2 linked regions of the Lujinxingia vulgaris genome follow. The protein of the gene in region 1 binds, or shares a complex with, the protein of each later gene. Links are inferred from orthologs where the notes say so. Each region holds a gene or a part of one and is shown on either strand. Other genes may lie near its edges.

Region 1 (8,315 bases):
TCGACACGATCTCGGCGCCGCTTCGCGACCGTATGGATGTGATTGAGATCCCGGGCTACACCGCCCAGGACAAGCACCACATCTCGCGCCAGTACCTCATCCCCAAAGCGCTGGAGTCGCACGGGATCACCGAGGAGAACCTGCGCATTGACGATGAGGCGCTCGACATCATCATCCGCAACTACACCCGCGAGGCGGGCGTACGTAGCCTGGAGCGACGCATCGCGGACATCGCGCGTGGTGTGGCGGTGAAGGTTGCCGAGAACCTGGGCAAGTCCGAGGAGGAGAGCCAGGAGATCAGCGTCACGGTCGAGCCTGATGACATCGCTGACTACCTGGGACCGGAGCGCTACCAGTACGAAGTCGCGCAGCGCACCTCGTCGCCCGGCGTGGCCACCGGCCTTGCGTGGACGGCTGCCGGCGGCGACATCCTCTTCATCGAGTCGACGCGCATGCCGGGTAAGGGTGAGCTCGTGCTCACCGGACAGCTGGGCGATGTGATGAAGGAGTCGGTGCGTGCCGCGCTGAGCTACATCCGCAGCCGCGCTGAGGATTACGAACTCGCGCCGAACTTCATGCGCGAGAACGACATCCACATTCACGTGCCGGCCGGCGCCATCCCCAAAGATGGTCCTTCGGCGGGTATCACGATGTACATCTCGCTCTTGAGCCTCCTGACCGGCGTGAAGGTACGCAGTGATGTGGCGATGAGCGGTGAGATCACGCTGCGCGGCAACGTGCTCCCCGTGGGGGGCATCAAAGAGAAAGTGCTCGCTGCGCACCGCTCTGGCATCAAGCGCATCATCCTGCCGGCGCGCAACAAGAAGGACCTGATGGACGTCTCCGAAGACATCCAGAAAGAGCTCGACTTCCACTTCGTGGAGCACGTCAGCGTGCTGCCGGAGCTGGTCTTTGAAGAAGGGACGTGGACCATCGGTGGCGAGAAGGCTTCCGGTGAGGCCAGCGCTGAATAAGCTCCCGGTGAAGAGGCATAGAAGAGCATAACTAAAAAAGGCCGCCCGATGAGGGCGGCCTTTTTTATGGGCGGTGCAATCTGCCGGCGATGATCAACGGAACTCGACTTCCATGATCTCCACGACGCGGTCGCCGCCCGGAGCTTTAATGACCGACTCGTCGCCGACGGTTTTTCCGATCAGCGCGCGAGCGATGGGGCTGGCGTACGAGATCTTGAGCTCTTTGATGTCGGCCTCATCGTCGCCCACGATCTGGTAGGTCTTCTCTTCGTCGGTATCCAGGAAGAAGACGGTGACGAAGGCGCCGAAGATCACGCGGTCGCCGCTGAGCTCATCGGTGTCGATCACCTGGGCGTGGGCGAGTTTGCCTTCAATCTCGCGGATGCGCCCCTCGACGAAGCCCTGCTTGTCTTTGGCGGCGTGGTACTCGGCGTTTTCTTTAAGGTCACCGTGCGCACGGGCTTCTTCGATCTCCTGGACGATGCGCGGGCGCTGGACTTTTTTGAGGTTGTCGAGCTCTTCGCGAAGTTTGCGATGGCCATCGACGGTCATGGGGATCTTTTGCATGGGTTGCCTCATGAGCAGCAGGACACGAGCGCTCGCGTCCAGAGACGTGGCGCTGTGCCTTAGAAATAAATGCCCCCATCGTGGCGAACCAGGATGGGGGGCGGCTTGTCTGAAAGAGTCGCGATGCGCCTCGGCGGCGTGTCGCTCAGGTAAGTATGGGACAGCCCGGCAAATAGATCAACGGGCAGTCTGGGGGGCGTGAAGCTCCTGAATGGAGTGCACCGTGGGGGAGGCTTTGGCCAGGGCACCCAGCGCGCCGACGGCGCCGCGCGCGGCGGCCAGGGTGGTGAAGTAGGTCATGCCCAGCTGCAACGCGGCGCGGCGGATGGTGCGGCTGTCGTGCACCGCCTGACCGCCGACGGTGGTGTTGATGACGATGTCGACCTCCCCGTTGATCATGGCGTCGACGATATGAGGCTGGCCTTCGCGCACCTTGTTGATGGGGGTGACCTTGAGGCCGTTCTGAGTGAGGTAGGCGGCGGTGCCGCGTGTGGCCAGAAGGTTAAAACCGAGCTCACTCAGGCCCCGCGCCACCGGCACGCTGGCCCATTTGTCGTCGTCTTTGACGCTGATGAAGACCGTGCCACCGGTTGGCGGCGCGTTGCCCGCGCCAACCTGGGCCTTGTAGAACGCCATCTCGTAGCTGGGGTCGATGCCCATGCATTCGCCGGTGGAGCGCATCTCCGGGCCCAGCAGGCTGTCGACTTCGGGGAACTTCGTGAAGGGGAAGACGCTCTCTTTGACCGAGAAGAACGTCGGGACGCGCTCCTCGGTGAAGCCCAGCTCCTCCAGCGACTCGCCGAGCATGGCGCGGGCGGCGATCTTGGCCAGCGGGCTGCCGATGGCTTTGGAGACGAAGGGGATGGTGCGGCTGGCCCGCGGGTTGACCTCAAGCACGTAGACGTTGCGGTCCTGGACGGCGAACTGCACGTTCATCAGCCCGACGATGTTGAGCTCTTTTGCCAGGCTTAAGGTCTGCTCACGGATCGTGCGCAGCACCACCTCGGGCAGGTCGTGGGAGGGGAGCGCGCAGGCGGAGTCGCCGGAGTGAACGCCGGCCTCTTCAATATGCTCCATGATGCCGCCGACCACGGCAAGCGTACCGTCGCTGACGCAGTCGACGTCGACCTCGACCGCCCGGCTCAGGAAGGTATCGAGGAGCACCGGGTTGTCGGGCGACTCGGATTGCGCGCGCAAGAAGACCTGCTCGAAGCTCTGAGCATCGTAGACAACTTCCATCGCGCGTCCGCCGAGCACGTAGCTGGGGCGTACCATCATGGGGAAGCCGAGCTCGGAGGCAGCCTTCTGGGCCTGCTCCCATGTCATGACGGTGCGGGCGTCGGGCTGCTTGAGCTCGAGCTTTTCGACGATGGCGTTGAAGAGCTCGCGATCTTCGGTGCGGTCGATGGCCTCCGGAGAGGTTCCCAGCACTTTGATGCCGAGCTCGGTGAGGGCCGCGGCGAGTTTGAGAGGGGTCTGGCCACCGAACTGAAGGATGACACCTTCGGGTTTTTCGATGTCGATGATGGCCAGCACCGTCTCCAGGGTCAGGGGCTCAAAATAGAGGCGGTCGCTGATGTCGTAGTCGGTGGAGACGGTCTCCGGGTTGCAGTTGACCATGATGGTGCGATAGCCGGCCTCGCCAAGCGCCATCACCGCGTGCACCGCGCAGTAGTCAAACTCGATGCCCTGGCCGATGCGGTTGGGACCGCCGCCCAGGATCATGACTCCGGGGCGATCATCGGGTTGCGACTCGCAGCTGCCGGTCTCAAAGCTGGAGTAGAAGTAGGAGGTGACCGCCTCGAACTCCGCCGCGCAGGTGTCGACCTGCTTGAACGTGGGTGTGACTCCGATGGATTGGCGATGCTCGCGCACCTCGCGCTCGGTGCGACCGAGGATGCGGGCGATGTCGGCGTCGCCCAGACCGTAGCGCTTGGCCAGGAAGATGTCTTCGTCGGCCGGCCAGCTGCCGGCGGGTGCGGCGCTTAAGAGCTGCTCGACTTCAACGACCTGCTGGAACTGATCGAGGAACCAGGGGTCGATGCGCGAGTGCTGGTGGACGGTCTCAAGGGAGAGGCCGCGCCGCAGGGCTTCAAAGACGTACCAGGGTCGCCGCGGGGTGGGGCGGCGAAGGTGGGGCGCGAAGAACTCTTCGATCTGCACCGGGGTGGCGTCGTCGGCCGGCAGGTCGATGTCGGCGAAGAGTCCGCTGTCGCGCTGCTCCAGGCTTCGCAACGCTTTGAGGTAGGCCTCGGGGAAGGTGCGGGCGATGCTCATCGCCTCGCCGACCGACTTCATCTGCGTGGTGAGCGTGTCGGAAGCGTCGGGGAACTTCTCAAACGCAAAGCGCGGGATCTTGACCACGGTGTAGTCGAGCACCGGCTCGAAGGCCGCCGCGGTCTTCTGGGTGATGTCGTTGAGGAGCTCGTCGAGGGTGTAGCCCACCGAGAGCAGCGCGGCGATCTTGGCGATGGGGTAGCCGGTGGCCTTGCTCGCAAGCGCCGAGGAGCGGGAGACGCGCGGGTTCATCTCGATGACCACGCGGCGGCCGGTCTGGGGGCAGACGCCAAACTGGATGTTGCAGCCGCCGGTCTCCACGCCGACGGCGCGGATGATGCGGATCGCATCGTCGCGCATCGCCTGGTACTCGCGGTCGGTCAGGGTCTGAATGGGCGCCACGGTGATGGAGTCGCCGGTGTGCACGCCCATCGGGTCGACGTTTTCGATGCCGCAGATGATGACGACGTTGTCGTTGCTGTCGCGCATCAACTCAAGCTCGTACTCCTTCCAGCCGAGCAGGCTCTCGTCGATGAGGACTTCGCCCGTGGGACTCTGGGAGAGGGACCACTTGACGTATTCGGCGAACTCTTCGCGGTTGTAGGCGATGTTGCCGCCGCTTCCGCCCATGGTGAAGGAGGGGCGCAGGATGGCCGGGAATCCCACGCGGGCCTGGATTTCCCAGGCCTCATCGAGCGAGCGGGCCACACCGGCGGCAGGCTGGTCGACGCCGATGGCGCGCATGGTGTTGGCGAACTCCTCGCGATCTTCGGCGCGGGTGATCACCTCCGGTTTTGCGCCGATGAGCTCCACCCCCAGGCGATCCAGGGTGCCGTCTTCGTGCAATGACATCGCGATGTTGAGCGCGGTCTGCCCGCCCATGGTCGGGAGCACGGCATCGGGACGCTCTTTCTCGAGCACGCGCGTGACAAACGCGGGGGTGAGCGGCTCGATGTAGGTCGCGTCGGCCAGCTCCGGGTCGGTCATGATGGTGGCCGGGTTGGAGTTGACCAGGATCACCCGAAAACCCTCCGCGCGCAGCGCGCGGATGGCCTGGGTGCCCGAATAGTCAAACTCGGCGGCCTGACCGATGACGATGGGCCCGGAGCCCAGGATGCAGATCGACTTCAGATCGTGACGGCGTGGCATGGCGCACTCCTCAAACGCGTGTTGCGGGGCAAAATCGGCCCCGGGACGCGCGGACTATGCCAAAACCCACCGTCGATGCAAAGCGCCTGTGCGCTTCCATCGCCTCGCCAGCGGAGCTCTGCTCAGACGTCGAACTCGCCAGCCTCCAGCCGATCCCAGTAGGAGATGAGCGCGGCACGGATTTTTCCGGAGAGCAGCACCGCGCCCAGGACGTTGGGGAAGGCCATCGAGAGGATCATCAGGTCGGAGAAGTCCAGCACGTTGCTCAGGCTGGAGACCGAGCCGAGGAAGACGAAGAAGAGGAAGATCACCCGGTAGATCATCGAGCTGTTCGCGCCGAAGAGAAAGCTCCAGCAGCGCTCGCCATAGTAGGACCAGGAGATCATCGTGCTGAAGGCAAAGAGGATGACCGCGATGGAGAGGATGTAGGGGAACCAACTGATGACGGTCTCAAAGGCCGCCGAGGTCAGCGCGACGCCTTCCAGGCCGGCTGTGGCCGGGTCAGCGTAAACGCCGGTGATGACGACCACGATGCCCGTCATAAAGCAGACGACCAGGGTGTCGATCATAGGCTCCAGGAGTGCGACAAAGCCTTCGCGTACGGGCTCTTTGGTGCGGGCAGCGGAGTGGGCGATGGCGGCCGATCCCACGCCGGCCTCGTTGGAGAAGGCGGCGCGCTGGATGCCGACGATGAGCACGCCGACCAGACCGCCCAGGCCGGCCTTCGGCGCAAACGCCTCCCCGATGATGATGCCCACGGCGCGGGGGATCATCGTGAAGTTGCTCAGGAGGATGTAGAGGGCTGCGGCCACGTAGATCACGCACATCGCCGGGACGATCTTCGAGGCGACTTTGCCGATGCTCTGAATGCCGCCGATGATGACCATGCCGACGAGCAGGGCGATGACGATGCCGTAGATCCAGCTGCGGGGCTGAACACCGCCGGCGACCGGAGCCTCATTGAGGGCGTCGACGCCGACGGGGTTGGTCCAGTTGACCTGGCGGCCTTCGACCCGCGCGAGCTCCAGGGTGGAGATGGCGCCGGCGGCGACGTCGAAGCGGTGTCCGGCGTCGGCGGCCACGACATCGAGCGCCAGCGTCCAGCGGCCGTCGTCGCCGCGCGTCCAGTCAGCGGTGCTGACGTCGAGGCGCTCGGCCGGGTTGAAGTAGAGGACGTCTTCGGTCTCAAGGGGGGAGGGCGCCGAGAAGCGTGCCAGGTGGCGGGCGTAGTCCATTTCCATCGGGGCTTCGCTCACCAGCGTGACTTCACCGCGGGCGCGCTCGCCACCGAACCAGGGCACCAGGTTGGCCATCGCCGCAAAGCTCTGGTTGGCCTGGAACATGTTGCCCCCGCCAAAGGAGCCGCCGATGCAGAGCACCGCGAAGATCACCGAGAGGTAGCGGCCGAGCACGGGCCGTCCGATCTCGGCCAGGCCGTCGCGCAGGTACACCATCGGGCCGCCCTGGACGGCGCCGTTCGCGTCGACCTTGCGGTACATCTGGCCCAGGGTGCACTCGGCGAACTTGCTGGTCATGCCGAAGATCGCCGCGGCCATCATCCAGAAGACCGCGCCCGGCCCTCCGATGCCAACCGCAATGGCAACGCCGGCGATGTTGCCCAGCCCGACCGTGGCGGAGAGGGCGGTGGAGAGCGCCTGAAAGTGGGTGACTTCCCCCGGGTTGTTGGGATCGTCGTATTTGCCGGCGACCACTTTGACGGCGTGGCTGACGCCGCGCAGGTTCACAAAGTCGAAGCGGAAGGTGAAGAAGATCGCGCCACTGATAAGCACGAGCACCACAAGCGGAATCTGATTGAGGAAGGACCAGATGCCGGCGAGCAGACCGGGGACGGTGCCGAAGGGAATGGCAGCCATGGCGGAGACAATGAGGCCGAAGCGCTGGTCGATCTTGTTGAGGTCGCCGCCGCTGGAGACACCGACGGCGACGCTGACCAGGATGATCAGCCCGATGATGAGGGCGTAGCGCTGAGTAGGCTTCAAAAATGGCTTCATGGGTGACCTTCGCGAGAGTGCGCACGTGACACCGCGTCGACGGTCAGCTCTTCTCGCTTCTGGAGAAGATCGGACACCCGGGCTGGACGTCTGCCCGGCGAGGGCGCGTCCGCACAGTCGCTGTCGACCGCGGTGCAGAAAAACCGGAATGGACCCGATGGTTTATCACCGCCGGCCGTGATCAGGCAACCTCGCCAGCGCGTCGGGCTGCCGGGCGAGGGTTGAGGGTTTGTTTTTGAAGTGATTGTTTAGAAAGTTCTGAAGTGCCACGCGAAGTATGCGCGTACGCCGGCGTAAAGAGGAAAGTTCTGGGGGGCGGTCATCGGTGCATGGATGTCGAAGGCCACCCCCAGCGAGCGTGTGCGGCTGTAGCGGTAGTCGGCCCCCAGGGTGGCGCGCAGGCCCAGGCGCTCGCCATTCGGGGCGCGCTCGGAGGTCGGGCCGGTGGGGTAAAAGACGCCGGCCAGGCCCACGTAGGGGATGTAGGTGAAGACGTCGAGGGCGTAGCGCGCCTCCAGGGCGGCCGCGCTCACCACGAGGCTCTGGAAGCTATCTTCGCCCTCGACCTGAGCCGGGTGGTAGGAGGCGGAGAGGTCGACGCCCACCTTCCAGAAGTCGCCGAGCTGCAGGTTGGCGCCGAGTTGCAGCCCCGGCCCCCAGCGGCCCAGAGCGGAGGGCGCCGGGGCCAGTGTGTTGTTGAGGCCGGCGCCAGCCCAGAGCTGGCCCTCCCAGGCGTGCGCCTCGTCGGGGGTAGGGAGTGTGGTGAGGCCCCACGCGATGATCGTGAGAAGAAGGGCCAGAGTCGGGGAAGAGGAGCGAGGTTTGCTCCGCGGTTCGAGCATGCGATGGGGTCCAGTTTAAAGGGGAAGCGAAGCGCCTGCGGGGGCGTGTGGTCTGCGTTGACACCTTATGGTGCCCTGCATATAGTCCGCACCCATTCGTTTCCGGCGACGCCCGAAACGAGAGCCCGAAGAGGCCTCGTGGGTACGGATTCCCGAGGTTGCGCGCGGCGCGATTGAGCGGGCTCAGGTTAAGGAGAGAAGAGATGGCGATCAAGATTAAGAAGCAGGGTGAGGCACCCGAGCAGGAAGGCCTCGACGAGATGGAAGCTGCCGCCGCGCTGGGCGCTGGCAGTGGCGATGATCTCGACGCATTTGAGCGCACCACTTTGCAGGCTACGGCCTGGATTGAAGACAACCGCAGCGTGGTCTTCGGCGGCATCATCGCCGTGGTCGTGGCGGTGCTGGGCGTGATTCTGGGGCTTCAGTACATTGAAGGGCAGCAGGTTGAGGCCTCCAGCCGGCTCAGCAAGGGCCTGGCGGCCTATGAGTGGTAC
Region 2 (7,398 bases), 340 kb from region 1 along the record:
CTCAAACTCCTCGCCGACTCGCATGATCTGCGCGGCCTGCAGGTTCACCGCACGAAGGGCGCGTTTATCAAAGTCGAACTCAAACTCGGCATAGGTCTGCTCGCCACCCTCGGTCCACTGAAAGTAGGCCCGAAAAAGGTTGTCGCGATCGTGATCGATGGTCCACCCCAGCACGGTATCGCCCTCACCGGAGCCCTCGCGCTGCTCGAAGTAGAGCAGCAGCGCGCCGCCCAGATTAATCCCGGCCGGGAAGCGGTGGTTGGTCATCGCCGAGACGACCTGCGCGGCCTTGTCGTAGTACTTCGACTCCTGGCCCTTCTCGGGGTCACTGGCGACCTGGGCAAGCACGTTTTTGGGCACCACTTTCTGGGTCTTCAGGTCCACAAGCCAGGCCGGTCCGATGCGGATATTGGCGTCTTGAAACCCGTAGCGCACAAGGAAAAACGAGGGCCCAAACTTCGTCTCCCCCCACCACTGAGCATGCCAGCCGGTGGACTCGGCCCCGGTGATTTTAAGTTTATCTTTGATGAACGCCTCGCTGGCGAGGAGCTCACCGACGGTGTTGGCTTCAACCTCACCGTCCTCGGATTGATTGACGCGAGAGCGCTGCACCAGCGCGATGGCGGCCTCACCCTGATCGGCCCAGGGGTTCTTGCGCTCTCTGGCTTCCCGCTGCTCGGCAACGGCCTGCTCGACGATCACCGTCTCGGCATCGCCTGTCAGCGCGATCACCATCAGCCCGCCAACCACGAGGATCAGCGCGACGACCAACCCCAATACGATCTGAAGAATTGTGCGTGTATCCATACAATGGCGCCGTCGTAGAGTTGGGTGTTGCGGCGCGCTGCGCGCGCCTGCTCTCATCCCGCTGAGCGGGTCTGAATTGCCGGAAACTTACTCGTCATCGTCGTCGACCAGGCCCATCAGCTCGGGTGAAATCATCACCTTGGCCTCCGGCGTCGGCTCGGCCATCCGCCGCGATGGCGAGCTGCGGACCTCCACCTCTCCGGCCAGCGCGGAAGGCGCAGCACTCGCCTCGGCCGGCTCCGCGTCCATCGGTGGAGCAGTCATCGAGACGTCGGCCTCACCACTTGCTGCGCTCGACGGCACTGGTGTGTTCCGGGCCTTCATGCGCTGGCGGAGACGCTCCTTCAGATCGAGGCTCGACTCGGCGCGCAGCGAACGAAGGCGCGCCAGGTCCGCGTCAATATCAACGGTCTTGCCGAGATCGTCGTCCTGGTCAGCGGGTGGCTCCGCGCCAGACTTTTCGGGGACGCCGCCGCCAAACATCGGCCCGGTCGTCGCCTCAATCTCCGCGCGGGAAAGCGGACGATCGAGCTGCACGGTCGCGCGAAGATCCTCTTCCGGCTCATCGAGATGAGCACCGCCGAAACTCACCGACGCCGACGCATTCTGCTCGGCGTCATCGCGCTCTGCGAACGCCTCATCGACACCCCCGATCACCCAGTCGTCTGAAGCGCCGCTGGACTCTTCCTGAGGCGACTCCCAGGGGCTGAGCGTCACATCCCCGTCGGCCTTCGCGGCATCGAGTTCGTCATCATCACGCATCGGCGAGAGACGGACCGTGGGACGATGCGCGACGGCTTCCGGGGGAAGATCTTCCCACTCATCTTCGCTGACTTCATCAACACTGGCCTCATCATCGCTGGCGACATCTCCCCAGCTCGCATCGGAGCCGTCCCAACCACCGAGGGAGGCGGCCAGCGGCGCATCATCGAGGGGAAGGCGATCGTACTCGCGCGTCTCCTCATCATGCTCCGACGCAGTTGACGACGCGACCTCCGGCATCACCTCAGGCTCATCGGCCTCAACGCTCTCTTCGACATGCCCGTCGCTTTCCTCTGCGATCTTCTTGAGGTCTTCGGTGAACACGAGCGAGCCGGAAGGGGGCGTAAAGTCAACCGCGGCGTCCGGGTCTTCACGCCACTGGTCGGGGCTGAAGCGATACTCGGCGGGCACGCCCTGGAGGCGGTCGGCAAAGACCTGCACGAAGTTCCAGAGCAGCTTGATGGCCAGCCCGGGCGCGCTGCGCAGGATGCCCATAAAATCATCACGCGCGATCGCAAAGAGCGTGGTCGGCTCAAGCGCCTGCACCCGAAGTCGGTTGTCGCTGTCATCCTGGGCGTCGATCAGCGCCATCTCACCGAAATGCTCCCCGGCGGTCAGGACGCTGACGCGTTGCCCGTCGAGGTGCAATGAGACAGAACCTCGCAGGATCACAAAGAGGCTGTGCGCCACATTCTCCGGTGAGGTGACGACCTCTTCGGGCTCCGCCTCGACCACCTCGCCAAGCCGACGGATGTGCTCAAGCTCGTTGGCCGCCAGGTAATGGAAATACGGGGTGCTGCGGAGCATCTCGAGCACCGGCGCCACGTCGTTCTGCTCAGCCTCGGCGTCGACAGCGTCCACCACGATCACGGTGATGTTATCCTTACCACCGCTCTCGTTGGCGAAGTCGATGCATCGCGTGATGATCTCTTCGAGGACGTCGCCCGAGGTCATGTCGAGCACGTCGATCTCTTCCTCGAAATACCCGCTGAGACCGTCGGAGCACATCATCATGCGATCGCCCGGCTCGATGCCAAACTCAAACGCATCGACCTCCACGAACTCTCGCACACCGACGGCGCGGGTGACCGCATTATTATGCGGGAAGTCGCGCTCTTTGGTGTCGGGGGGAAGTTTGCCCTGACGGATCATCTCGTTGAGCAGCGAGTGATCCATGGTGATCTGCTCAACATCGCCCTCGCGCACCCGGTAGAGGCGAGAGTCGCCGACGTGGCCCACAAAGCCATGCGCCCCGCTGATAAGCAGCGCTGAGCAGGTTGTGCCCATGCCGCGGCGGCTGGCGTCTTGTTGGGCCATCTCGAAGATGCGGGCGTTGGCGGTCTGCACCGCCTGGCGCAACAGCTCCACCGTCGCCTGCTGGACCTGCTTATCTTCCGGGGCCTCTTGAAGATGACTCAGAAGCTCGCCAGCCCCGGCGATGACCTCCCGCACCGTGCGTACGCACACCGCGCTGGCGACCTCGCCGGCGGCGTGGCCTCCCATCCCGTCGCAGACCACGAAGAGTTGCAGACGTTTGTCGACCAGGAAGTTATCTTCGTTATGGTCGCGGACGCGCCCGGTGTCCGTAGCGGCCCAGAACCGCAAATCCATGGTGGCTCCTCAACTATGTCGCGCAGGGCGATCGGTCGGGCGCATCATAACCCAAAGTTCCCGATTCATCATCCGGCCAGTTGGCTTTTTTGTCCGCTCGCGCCTCCCCCCGGTGTTCACCGCGCAGGACGCCAACACGTCCACGAACCCGGAGCGCTCACGCGCCCCTCTTCTCATCCCCGATCAGCGCATCGCGCGTCCAGGTCACGGGCAAAAGCATCAAAGAAATCGACAGCATCGTTCGGGCCGGGGCCGGCCTCCGGGTGGTACTGAACGGCGTGGACCGGCAGGCTCTTGTGCGAGAAGCCCGAGATGGTGTCGTCGTTGATGTTGACGTGGGTGATCTCCAGATCGTCGGGAAAACTCTCCCGTCGCACCGCGTAGCCGTGGTTCTGGCTGGTCATGGCGACGCTCTTGTCGCGCTGGTTCTGCACCGGCTGGTTGGGCCCCCGGTGGCCAAAGCCCAGCTTGAAGGTCTCGCCACCAAAGGCTTTGGCCAGCAGCTGATGCCCCAGACAGATGCCCATGGTCGGGTAGCGCTCGCTAAGCGCGCGCACGCCTGCGATGAAAGGCTCCATCTTATCGGGATCCCCCGGGCCGTTGGACCAGAGCACCCCATCGGGACGCTGCGCCTCGACATCCTCCACTGCGGCGTCGCGGGGCATCAGCGTGACGCGCATGCCGCGGGCCAGAAGATGGCGCAGAATGCTGAACTTCACCCCGAAGTCCATCACAACAACGTGCGGCGCCTTGCTCTCGTCATCACTCCCAGGGGCGGCCGGTGTCAGCACAAGCGGGCTCTGCCAGGCGTCTTCGGCGCTCACGCGGAGGGCGCGCGCGGTGGCGACTTCACTCACATAGTCCACGCTGCCGTAGCCCGGGTGCGCGGCGATAAGTTCCAGCGCTGCGGCGGCATCCTGTGCGGTGGCGTCGTGCACAATCGCAGCCAGCCCCACCCCGCCCTGCCGGATCCGTCGCGTCAGCTCGCGGGTGTCAATCTCACAGATGCCGACCACGCCGCGATCGACGAGCCAGTCTTCAAAGCCCTGTTCGCTGCGCTGGTTGCTGGCGCGCCGCGAGAGCGAGCGCACGATCACGCCGGCGGCCTGCGTCTCCACCGACTCGCTGTCGAGCGCGTTGACCCCGTAGTTGCCGATATGGGGCATCGTGTAGGTAATGAGCTGCCCGCGGTAGGAGGGGTCGGTGGCGATCTCCTGATAGCCCGACATGCTGGTGTTGAAGACCACCTCCCCCACCGTGGAGCCGGGCGCGCCGGCGCTCAACCCTTCAAAACAGGTGCCGTCCTCCAGCACCAGGATCGCGGGGCTACGCCCCGAGAGCGACTTCAACCTGGGTCGCGACTGCTTCAACTGCTGCTCCTTAGGCGTACTGCGCTTGCCTTCCAAAATACGCTGCGATCACTGCCTGACGAACGGCAACCCCGTGGGTTACCTGCTGCCAGATCAGGCTCTGCGGGCTCTCGATCACCGGATCGGCGAGCTCCACACCCCGTATCACAGGACCGGGGTGCAAGATCATCGTCGACGGCGACATATACTGCTCAACGACCGTCGGGTCGATACCCCAATCCAGGGCGTAGCGATGCGGATCAACCACTGAGCTACGAAGACGCTCCTGCTGAACCCGAAGCACCACCACCGCATCCGCCCAGCGTACGGCCTCCTTAAGCGAGGTCGAGACACGCACAGGCCACTCGGCGAGTCGCTCTTCGGTGGGGATTAACATCTTCGGTCCGGCGATCATGACCTCGGCGCCCAGCTCTGAGAAGATATGCGCGTCACTGCGGGCCACGCGGCTGTGCACGATGTCGCCGATGATCGCGATCTTCAGCCCGCCAAGCTGATTACCGGTCTTAAAATGGCGGCGCAACGTCAGCGCATCGAGCAGCCCCTGGGTGGGGTGCTCACCGCTGCCGTTGCCGGCGTTGATGACCGGGATCCGCACCCGCTCCGCGAGCACCTGAGGAAGATGGCGATCATGATGACGGACCACCAACCCGTCGACGCCCATCGCCGCCAGAGTCTGGCAGGTATCTGCGGCAGACTCCCCCTTTTCAACGCTGCTCCCCTCCCCGTTCACCGTCACCGACTGCCCGCCAAGGCGTTGAATCGCCAGATCGAAGCTCGCGCGGGTGCGTGTGCTTGGCTCCAGAAAGAGCAAGGCAAAGGTTCGTCCACTCAGAAGCTGCGCGTCTTCAGGCGGGGTGATCACCCTGCCCTCGTCATTCAGGTAGCGCTCGGAGGCGTCCAGAAGCGCGATCATCTGGTGTCTCGACAGGTCCTTCAGCCCAATCAAGTTCATCGTCGCTCCCGGCGTCTCGGGCCCCCCAACACGACGTGTGCGGAGCCTCGTTATGGTCACGTCACAGGTCTACTCGATCGCCATCCCAAAACGATCCCAGCGGATGCCCGGATCGCCGGTCTGGCCGTCTTCGAGCGAAAGCCAGATGATCATGGCGCGCCCCTTGATGTTATCCATCGGCACCTGGCCCCAGCAGCGGCTGTCGGCGGAGTTGTCGCGGTTATCACCCATCGCAAAGAAGTGCCCATCTTCGACGGTGATCGGGCCGAAGTCATGCCCCTCATCGTAGCCCGGCGGACTGTCTTCGCGGATCTGGTGGGTCGCCTCCCCCAACGTCTCCAGATAGTAGTACGCGGTACGCCCGGAGCGATCCGGGGCCGGGCCGCGGCGAATCGGCGTACGGTCCACCGGCTCACCGTTGACCAGAAGCTGCGCGCCTCGCCCCTCCACCACATCGCCGGGAAGGCCAACAATGCGCTTGATGAAGTCCTTCTCATCGAAGTTAAGGATGCACTCGACGGCTTTCTCCCCCTTGGCGGCGGCCTCCTCACGGCGCTTACGCACATGCTCGCGCGCCTCCTCGGAGGGGAAGCGAAACACGACCACCTCGCCACGTTGTGGCTCGGCAAAACGCATCAGAAACGTAGTCGTAAAGGGAACTCGGATGCCGTAGCGGATCTTGTTGACGAAAAGATGGTCCCCCCGGAGAAGGGTCGGCTCCATCGAACCGCTGGGGATCTTAAACGCCTCAAAGAAAAAGGCCCGCAGCACCAGCGCGCATAAAATCGCCAGTCCCACAGTCTCGACGTACTCCTGCCAGGCAGGCTTGACCGAGATGCCCGCCAGGTGCTCCTCAGCCAGCGCACGCACCGTCTCGCTGACCTCTTCGACATACTCGAGGTCCTCGCGCTTCATCCCCTGGCGAAGCGCATTGAGCTCTTCCTGAAGGCGATAGCGCGCCTCGTCGGGAAGCTTGCGTGCGCGGTCCAGACGCAGCTGAGTCTCGCGCACCAGCTCCTGCGCGTCGTCGATGATCTGCGCCTTGTCGTTTTGCCTGCTCACCGCAACTTACCTCACGCTGGCTTAACCCTCATCGACGCGCAGAACCGCCAGGAAAGCCTCCTGGGGCAGCTCCACATTGCCGACCTGCTTCATGCGCTTTTTGCCCTCTTTCTGCTTCTCGAGGAGCTTGCGCTTACGGCTGATATCGCCGCCGTAACACTTCGCGGTGACGTTTTTACGAAACGCTTTGACCGTCTCACGGGCGATCACACGGTTACCGATCGCCGCCTGCAGCGCCACCTCAAACATCTGGCGCGGAATGACCTCTTTGAGCTTCTTGGCCAGCATCCGCCCGCGGTTGTAGGCAAAGTCGCGGTGCACAATCACGCTGAGCGCGTCCACCGGCTCCCCGTTGACCATCAGGTCCAGCTTGACCATATCGCCCTTCTTAAAGCCGATCAGCTCGTACTCAAAGCTGGCGTAGCCACGCGACACCGACTTGAGGCGATCGAAGAAGTCAAAGACCACCTCGCTCATCGGCATCTCATACTTGAGGATGATGCGGTTGGCCCCCGAGTAGCGCAGATCCGACTGCGTGCCCCGGCGCTCCTCGCACAAGCCGATGACCGGGCCCACATGCTCCGGCGGCACGTGGATGGTGGCCATAATAAAGGGCTCTTCGATGCGCTCAATAAACTGCGTCTCGGGCAAGTCGCTGGGGTTCTCCACCATCAAGGTCTCCCCATCGGTGGTGATCACCTGGTAGACGACCGAGGGCGCGGTGGTGATCAGGTCAAGATCGAACTCGCGCTCCAGACGCTCCTGGATGATCTCCATATGCAGGAGCCCCAGGAAGCCACAGCGGAACCCGAAGCCCAGCGCCTGGCTGGTCTC

What was found. The genes of interacting proteins can lie anywhere in the genome.
Region 2: the proteins of carB (region 1) and carA are in contact, whole or in part, in a solved structure (PDB 1KEE), measured with the Escherichia coli proteins. The link is inferred for Lujinxingia vulgaris from one-to-one orthologs.

What each region holds. Positions count from the first base shown.
Region 1 is NZ_VOSM01000003.1:203,849-212,163, forward strand. The notes cover bases 1,519-5,269. They hold carB (carbamoyl-phosphate synthase large subunit), read right to left. Parts: upstream 4,968-5,269; coding sequence 1,719-4,967; downstream 1,519-1,718. Other genes in these bases: greA (transcription elongation factor GreA), read right to left, coding at 1,519-1,541; FRC98_RS21405 (alanine/glycine:cation symporter family protein), read right to left, coding at 5,090-5,269. Outside these bases: lon (endopeptidase La), read left to right, coding at 1-974; more of greA, read right to left, coding at 1,068-1,518; more of FRC98_RS21405, read right to left, coding at 5,270-6,979; FRC98_RS07880 (hypothetical protein), read right to left, coding at 7,228-7,821; FRC98_RS07885 (tetratricopeptide repeat protein), read left to right, coding at 8,025-8,315. UniProt on the Escherichia coli protein: Large subunit of the glutamine-dependent carbamoyl phosphate synthetase (CPSase).
Region 2 is NZ_VOSM01000003.1:545,850-553,247, forward strand. What follows is about bases 2,453-5,286. They hold carA (glutamine-hydrolyzing carbamoyl-phosphate synthase small subunit), read right to left. Parts: upstream 4,551-5,286; coding sequence 3,354-4,550; downstream 2,453-3,353. Other genes in these bases: FRC98_RS09155 (Stp1/IreP family PP2C-type Ser/Thr phosphatase), read right to left, coding at 2,453-3,180; FRC98_RS09165 (aspartate carbamoyltransferase catalytic subunit), read right to left, coding at 4,561-5,286. Also shown: FRC98_RS09150 (hypothetical protein), read right to left, coding at 1-807; more of FRC98_RS09155, read right to left, coding at 895-2,452; more of FRC98_RS09165, read right to left, coding at 5,287-5,502; lepB (signal peptidase I), read right to left, coding at 5,572-6,564; lepA (translation elongation factor 4), read right to left, coding at 6,586-7,398. UniProt on the Escherichia coli protein: Small subunit of the glutamine-dependent carbamoyl phosphate synthetase (CPSase).